DNA from 2 places in the Uniformispora flossi genome. Region 1 is predicted to be linked to the other one. Evidence: riboswitches for the same ligand, from Rfam matches in the RefSeq annotation. Region 1 holds a riboswitch; the other holds the start of a gene.
What was found. Region 1 has a riboswitch for thiamine pyrophosphate ahead of thiO (glycine oxidase ThiO). Riboswitches for the same ligand answer to the same signal wherever they lie in the genome.
Positions count from the first base shown of each region.

Region 2: it holds a riboswitch for thiamine pyrophosphate, as region 1 does, so the genes downstream of both, thiC (phosphomethylpyrimidine synthase ThiC) here and thiO (glycine oxidase ThiO) in region 1, are expected to answer to the same signal.

Region 1 is NZ_JBMULZ010000008.1:75,206-78,597, forward strand. Features, by position in the region: gene ACPA54_RS19350 (thiazole synthase) at 1-497, opposite strand, end outside; gene thiS (sulfur carrier protein ThiS) at 564-782, opposite strand; gene thiO (glycine oxidase ThiO) at 779-1,990, opposite strand; TPP riboswitch at 1,989-2,101, opposite strand; gene ACPA54_RS19365 (NAD(P)/FAD-dependent oxidoreductase) at 2,225-3,392, shown strand, end outside.
Region 2 is NZ_JBMULZ010000005.1:265,336-268,727, forward strand. Features, by position in the region: gene thiC (phosphomethylpyrimidine synthase ThiC) at 1-1,395, opposite strand, end outside; TPP riboswitch at 1,386-1,497, opposite strand; gene ACPA54_RS13835 (hypothetical protein) at 1,598-1,798, shown strand; gene ACPA54_RS13840 (DUF4395 domain-containing protein) at 1,803-2,225, opposite strand; gene ACPA54_RS13845 (thioredoxin family protein) at 2,222-2,704, opposite strand; gene ACPA54_RS13850 (DMT family transporter) at 2,748-3,065, opposite strand; gene ACPA54_RS13855 (FMN-dependent NADH-azoreductase) at 3,067-3,392, opposite strand, start outside.

The DNA of each region.
Region 1 (3,392 bases):
AGGCCGGAGCCGATCGGCGAGCCGAGCGGCATGACCGCGGCGCAGCCGACCTGTTCCAGGCGGCGGGCGACGACCGGGTCGTCGTTCGTGTAGGCGAGGACGACGAAGCCGTCGTCGACGAGCCGTTCGGCGGCGTCCACGAGTTCCACGGTGTCCGGCAGCAGGGTCCGCTCGTCGGCGACGACCTCCACTTTCACCCAGTCGGTCTCCAGTGCTTCGCGCGCGAGGCGGGCGGTCAGCACGGCTTCGCCGGCGGTGTAGCAGCCGGCGGTGTTCGGCAGGGGCCGGATGCCCAGCTTGCGCAGCAGGTCGAGGACGGAGCCGGTGGTGCGCGGGTTGAGGCGGCGCATCGCGACCGTGGTCATCTCGGTGCCGGACGCGACCAGCGCGGCTTCCAGGATGTCCAGGCTCGGTGCGCCGCCGGTGCCGGTGATCAGCCGGGAGGAGAAGACCTCGCCGCCGAGCTGGAGCTTGTCGTCCGCGGTCGCGTGCGTCATTGCCGTCCTCCTTGGCGTGTGGGTGTGGGGTGTTCCGGGTTGTCCTTCCGACCACCCGTCGGAAGGTCAGCCGCCCTGGACGGCGGTGAGGACCTCGACGCGGTCGCCGGCGTCGAGCAGCGTGGACGCCCATTTGCTGCGCGGCACGACGTCCTCGTTGACCGCGACGGCGACGCCCTTGGTGGCCGAGGTCATGGTCGCGATGAGCGCGGCGACGGTGGTGCCGGCGGCGAGCGGGCGGGGTTCGCCGTTGACGGAGATGGTGTGGGCGGGCTCGACGGTCATGCGTAGGACAGCTCCTTGCCGGTGGTGGCGGTGAAGCGCGCGGGCCCCCAGGGGCGGACGACGTCGGGGACGGTGCCGTCGGCGAGGAGTTCGGCGACGGCGTCGGCGGTGACGGGGGTCAGCAGGATGCCGTGCCGGTAGTGGCCGGTGGCGGCGATCAGGCCGTCGAGGCCGGTGCGGCCGATCAGCGGCGCGTTGTCCGGGGTGCCGGGGCGCAGGCCCGCGTGCGTTTCCACGAGCGGGAGTTCGGTGACGCCGGGGACGAGTTCGCGGGCGTCGCGGAGGAGTTCGTAGACGCAGCCGGCGGTGACCTCGGTGTCGTAGCCGAGGTCGTTCTCGGTGGCGCCGATCACCAGTTCGCCGTCGGCGCGCGGCACCAGGTACATGCTGCCGCCCTTGACGACGCCGCGGACGTTGTGGCTGAGGAACGGCCGGTAGGCGTCCGGGACGTGCAGGCGCAGGATCTCGCCCTTGACCGGGCGGATGGGCGGCAGCAGGCCGGGCGGCAGGCCGTCGACGGCGTTGGACCAGCAGCCGGCCGCGAGGACGACCTGGCCGGCGGACACGTCGGTGCCGTCGTCGAGGCGGGCGCCGGTCGCGCGGTCGCCGGCGGTGAGGAGGGCGGTGGCGCGGGCGGGCCGCAGGGTGATGCCGGGTTCGCGTTCGCAGGCGGCGAGGAGCGCGGCGACGAGGCGGCGGTTGTCGATCTGGTGGTCGCCTTCGACGTGCAGGCCGCCCGCGACGGCGGGGGAGAGCATCGGTTCGAAGCGGCGGCATTCGCGGCTGGTCAGCCAGGTGGAGGCGAGGCCGAGGCGGGACTGGAACGCGTGGAGGTCCTTGAGGACGGCGCGGTCGTCGGCGTCGAGGGCGACGGCGAGGGTGCCGCAGGCGCGGTAGCCGGAGGGGAGTCCGGAGGCGTCCTCGAGTTCGGCGGCGAAGGCGGGGTAGCGGGCCGCGGAGTCCATGTTGAGGCGGAGCAGGGACTCTTCGCCGTACTGGAGTTCGGAGACCGGGGTGAGCATGCCCGCGGCGGCGTGCGAGGCGCCGCGGCCGGGCTGCGGGTCGGCGAGGACGACGGTGAGGCCGCGGCGGGCGGCGCGCCAGGCGATCGAGAGGCCGATGACGCCGGCGCCGACGACGAGGACGTCGGGGGAGGCCGCGGTGGGGGTGGCGGGACGCGCGGCGGGGCTCGGGCTCGCAGAAGCCATGGCTGGTGGACACACTCCCTTGCGCCGGCATGACCCGGATCAGGTTCGGACGGTCGGGGGCTTGCAGCCCCCCTCTCAGCCCGGTCCCACCGGGCTCCCGTGAGGACTCAACCCTACCTCCGGCCGGAATCGTCGGATTGTCGGACTGGGTTCGGAGGTCCCGGTACGTGATCCTTGCCTCAATCAAACTCTTCGTCGTCGGGCGTACACGTGTCGACCCCTAAGGTTCCCCGCATGGAGAACGTGCTTGTCGTGGGTGCCGGCATGGCCGGCCTGCAGACTGTCGTGGGGTTGCGCGAACAGGGCTACACCGGCCGGATCACCCTGCTTGGGGCCGAGCCGCACAAGCCGTACGACCGCCCGCCCCTGTCCAAGGAGGTCCTCGGCGGCAAGACCGACGACTCCACCTTCGAAGCGGACTGGGACGTCCTGGGCGTCGAGCTGCTCCTGGGCCGCGCCGCCACGGGGCTCCGCCCGGCCGACCGCGAGGTCGACACCGACGCGGGCCCGCTCGCCTACGACCGGCTCGTGATCGCGACCGGTTCGCAGGTCGTCAACCTGCCCGGCGCGGCCGACGTCGACGGCGTCCACACCCTGCGCACCCTCGACGACGCGCGCCGCCTCCGCGCCGCCCTCACCCCCGGCGCGCACGTCGTGGTCGTCGGCGCGGGCTGGATCGGTGCCGAAGTCGCCACGTCCGCGGCCGCGCTCGGCTGCCGCACCACCGTCGTCGAGGCACTGCACGCGCCGCTCGCGGGTGCCTTCCCCGACGACATCGGCACGCGCTTCGTCCCGTGGTACGCCGAGGCCGGCGTCGAACTCCTCCTCAACGCCCGCGTCGACCGCCTCGAACCCGGCGCGGTCCACCTCGCCGACGGCACCCGGCTGCCCGCCGACGCCGTCGTGGTCGGCATCGGCGTCCGCCCCGACACCGGGTGGCTCGCCGGCTCCGGCCTGGACCTCGACCCGCGCGGCGCCGTCCTCGTCGACGACCACCTGCGCACGTCGCACCCCGACGTGTACGCGGTCGGCGACTGCGTCGTCTTCCCGTCCGCCCGCTACGGCGCCCGCCTGCGCGTCGAGCACTGGGACAACGCCCTGCACGGGCCCCGCACCGTCGCCGCGAACCTGGCCGGCGGCGACGCGGCGTACGACCCGGTGCCGTACTTCTGGTCCGACCAGTTCGGCCGCATGATCCAGTACGTCGGCCACCACGGCCCCGACGACGAACTCGTGGTCCGCGGCCCCGGCGAGGACGGCAAATGGAGCGCCGGCTGGTTCGCCGGCGACACCCTCGTCGCGCTCATCACCGTCGCCCGGCCGCGCGACCTGGCCCAGGGCCGCAAGCTCGTGCAGACCGGCGCCGCGGTCGACAAGGCCAAGTTCGCCGACATCGGCACCG
Region 2 (3,392 bases), on a different contig from region 1:
CACGCCCGCTTTGACGTCGTCGCGGTCCGGAAGTCCCAGGTGCTCCTTGGGAGTCACGTAGCAGAGCATCGCCGTGCCCCACATGCCGATCATCGCGGCGCCGATCGCCGAGGTGATGTGGTCGTAGCCCGGCGCGATGTCGGTGGTGAGCGGGCCGAGAGTGTAGAACGGCGCCTCGTCGCAGATCTCCTGCTGGAGGTCGATGTTCTCCTTGATCTTGTGCATCGGCACGTGGCCGGGGCCCTCAATCATCACCTGGACGTCCATCTCGCGGGCGATGCGCCCGAGTTCGCCGAGCGTGGTGAGCTCGGCGAACTGCGCCTCGTCGTTGGCGTCGTAGGTGCTGCCCGGGCGGAGGCCGTCGCCGAGCGAGTAGGTGATGTCGTACGCCCGCAGGATCTCGGTGAGTTCGCGGAAGTTCGTGTAGAGGAAGTTCTCCTCGTGGTGCGCCAGGCACCACGCCGCCATGATCGATCCGCCGCGCGACACGATGCCGGTCTTGCGGCGCGCGGTCAGCGGCACGTATCGCAGCAGCACGCCCGCGTGCACCGTCATGTAGTCGACGCCCTGCTCGGCCTGTTCGATCACGGTGTCCCGGTACAACTCCCACGTCAGGGCCTCGGGCTTGCCGTTCACCTTCTCCAGCGCCTGGTACAGCGGCACCGTGCCGATCGGGACGGGCGAGTTGCGTACGATCCACTCGCGCGTGGTGTGGATGTCGTCGCCGGTCGACAGATCCATCACCGTGTCGGCACCCCAGCGGATCGCCCACACCAGCTTGTCGGTCTCCTCCTCAATCGAGGAAGTCACCGCCGAGTTGCCGATGTTGGCGTTGACCTTCACCAGGAAGTCCTTGCCGATGAGCATCGGCTCGATCTCCGGGTGGTTGATGTTCGCGGGCAGCACCGCGCGCCCCGCCGCGAGGGCTTCGCGCACGGTTTCCGGGGACAGGCCTTCGCGGATCGCCGCGAACTCCATCTCCGGGGTGACCACGCCGCGGCGTGCGTAGGCGAGTTGGGTCACCGCCGTGCCACCGGCGGCTCGGCGGGGGCGGACGACGGTGGCGCCGGGGAGCACGCCGAGGGCCGCGATGCGGCCGTCGTAGCGCTCGGTGTCGCCGCGTTCGTCGATCCAGGGGTCGCGGATCGGCGGCAGGCCGCGGCGGACGTCGACCTCGTAGGCGGGGTCGGTGTACGGGCCGGACGTGTCGTACAAGCGCACCGTCGAGTCGTCGGTCAGGTGCACGGTCCGCACCGGAACCCGCAGGTCGTCGCGTGATCCGGTGAGGTACTGCTTGTGGTGCGCCGCGGAGATCGCACCGGTGGTGATGCCCGTTCCGGCCCCGGCGGGGGCGGAGTTGCGGGCAGGCGTGGACGCATTGGAGGGCGTCGACATCGAAATCTCCCTACGCCGGCATTACCCGGTCAGGTTCTGCGGTCGGCGCGGCTCTGTCAGCGCCCTCTCAGCCCGGTGCCCCGAGCTCCCGCGTGTATCGGTCGGCCACCACCCTGGCATACACCGGGCATTCCGGCCAGCCCCGTCCGGTCGAGGGGGATCCCGGCGGCCGTGCCGTACTCCGGCAGTCCACAATTGCCGCATGGTCGGCTTGCGCGGGAAGGTGACGGGGCGGATCGGCCCCGGTCTGGTGGGCGAGGTCATGGTCGGGGTGCGGGGCGGCATCGAGGCGTTCCTGGCCTATCCCGTGACACCCGACGAGACGTTCGAGGTGGGTCAGTTGGTGACCGTCGTGGAGTACCAGGCGCCGCGGACGGTGTACGTGCAGTCCGCGTTCGGCTGACCGGTCAGCCGCGGGCCGGGACCACGCGGCGGTAGCGCAGGTACATCTCGCAGCCGAGGCACAGCCCGAACGCCGCGTTGAGGTACGCCGCGAACAGCGCGCCCGCGGCCGCGACCATGCCGACGACCGGGGCGCCCAGCAGGTACGCCGCCGCGCCGACGACCGCGAACGCCAGTCCGACGAACTGCGCGAACCGGACCGGCCGCGGGTCCTCGCGCTCGGCGGGCGGGGCCAGCCGGGGCGCGACGACGCGGCGGTAGAACATGCCGTACGGCGCGGCTCCCGGACCCGCGAACGCACCAATGGCGAACACGGCCGCCTGCGCGGCCAGCAGCCATCCGCTCCCGGTCACCACGACGACCGCGAGGACGACGGAGGTCACGGCGGCGGCGAACCGCGGCCCACGCGGGTCGAGGCCCTTGGTCATGCTCCAACCCCCGACGCTTCGGTCCCCGACGCCCCGGCCCCGGACGCCCCCGCCGCGGCGAGCGCCACCGCGGCCAGCGCGTCCTGCCTGCGCGGGATGCCCGTGGCGCGCTTGACGACGGTGCCGTGCGCGTCGAGGACGAGCACGGTCGGCGTCCGGGTCACGTCGAGGCGGCGCACCAGATCCAGGTGGTGCTCGGCATCGATCTCGGCGTGCACAACGCCGTCGAGTTCACCCGCGACCTGGCCGAGCAGCGCCCGCGTGGTCCGGCACGGGGCGCAGAACGCCGTGGAGAACTGCACGAACGTGGCGCGGTCGCCGAGCGCGGTGCCGATCTCGTCGGGGGTGAGGGCGGGCGCGGGCGCCGCCGCGGCGGAGTCGGCCACGGGGCGCATCCTTCCGTCGGTCCGGCGGCGCCACAGGCCGACCGCGGTGGCGGCGGCCAGCACGCAGGCGACGACGGCGAGTCCGGTGAGCATGACAGCGGACAACACACCCGTATGCCTGCGCTATTCCCCCCCGCTAGGCGGAGGTGAGCCGCGCCACGGTGAGTCCGGCGACGATGAGCGCCAGTGCGGTGATCCGCGCGAGGTCGAGTCTGTCGCCCTGGAGGACCACGCCGAGCGTGATGGCGCCGATCGTGCCGATGCCGGTGAAGACGGCGTACGACGTCCCGGTCGGCAGGTCCTTCATGGCGCGGGACAACAGGTAGACCGCCCCGACCATGAGGACGAAGCACAGCGCGGTCTGCGGCAGCTTGGTGAAGCCTTCGGTCGGTTTGATGCTCTGCGACCAGGCGACCTCGACGACGCCGGCCAGCAGCAGCCATATCCACGGCATGTCAGTCCTCCCTCGGCAGGGCGAATCCGGCCAGCTCGGCGCCCAGGTCGGCGGCCTGTGCGTAGGCGGCGACGGACGATTCCTTGTGCTGCGGGAACCGCTCCGCGAGGCCCGGGTCGACGAGCGCGTTGGTCAGCTCGGCGTGCACGAACACCGCGTCGTCGACGGCGTAGTGGCCGCGGAAGAAGTCGGCGAGGTAGCGGCCGTGGTGGTCGAACGGCTCGCGCGGCATACCCGGGCCGTACGCGCCGCCGCGCCCCGTCACCACGACGAACCGGCGCGGGGCCAGCACCATCTTGGGGAAGGTCACCTGGTCGATCCATGCCT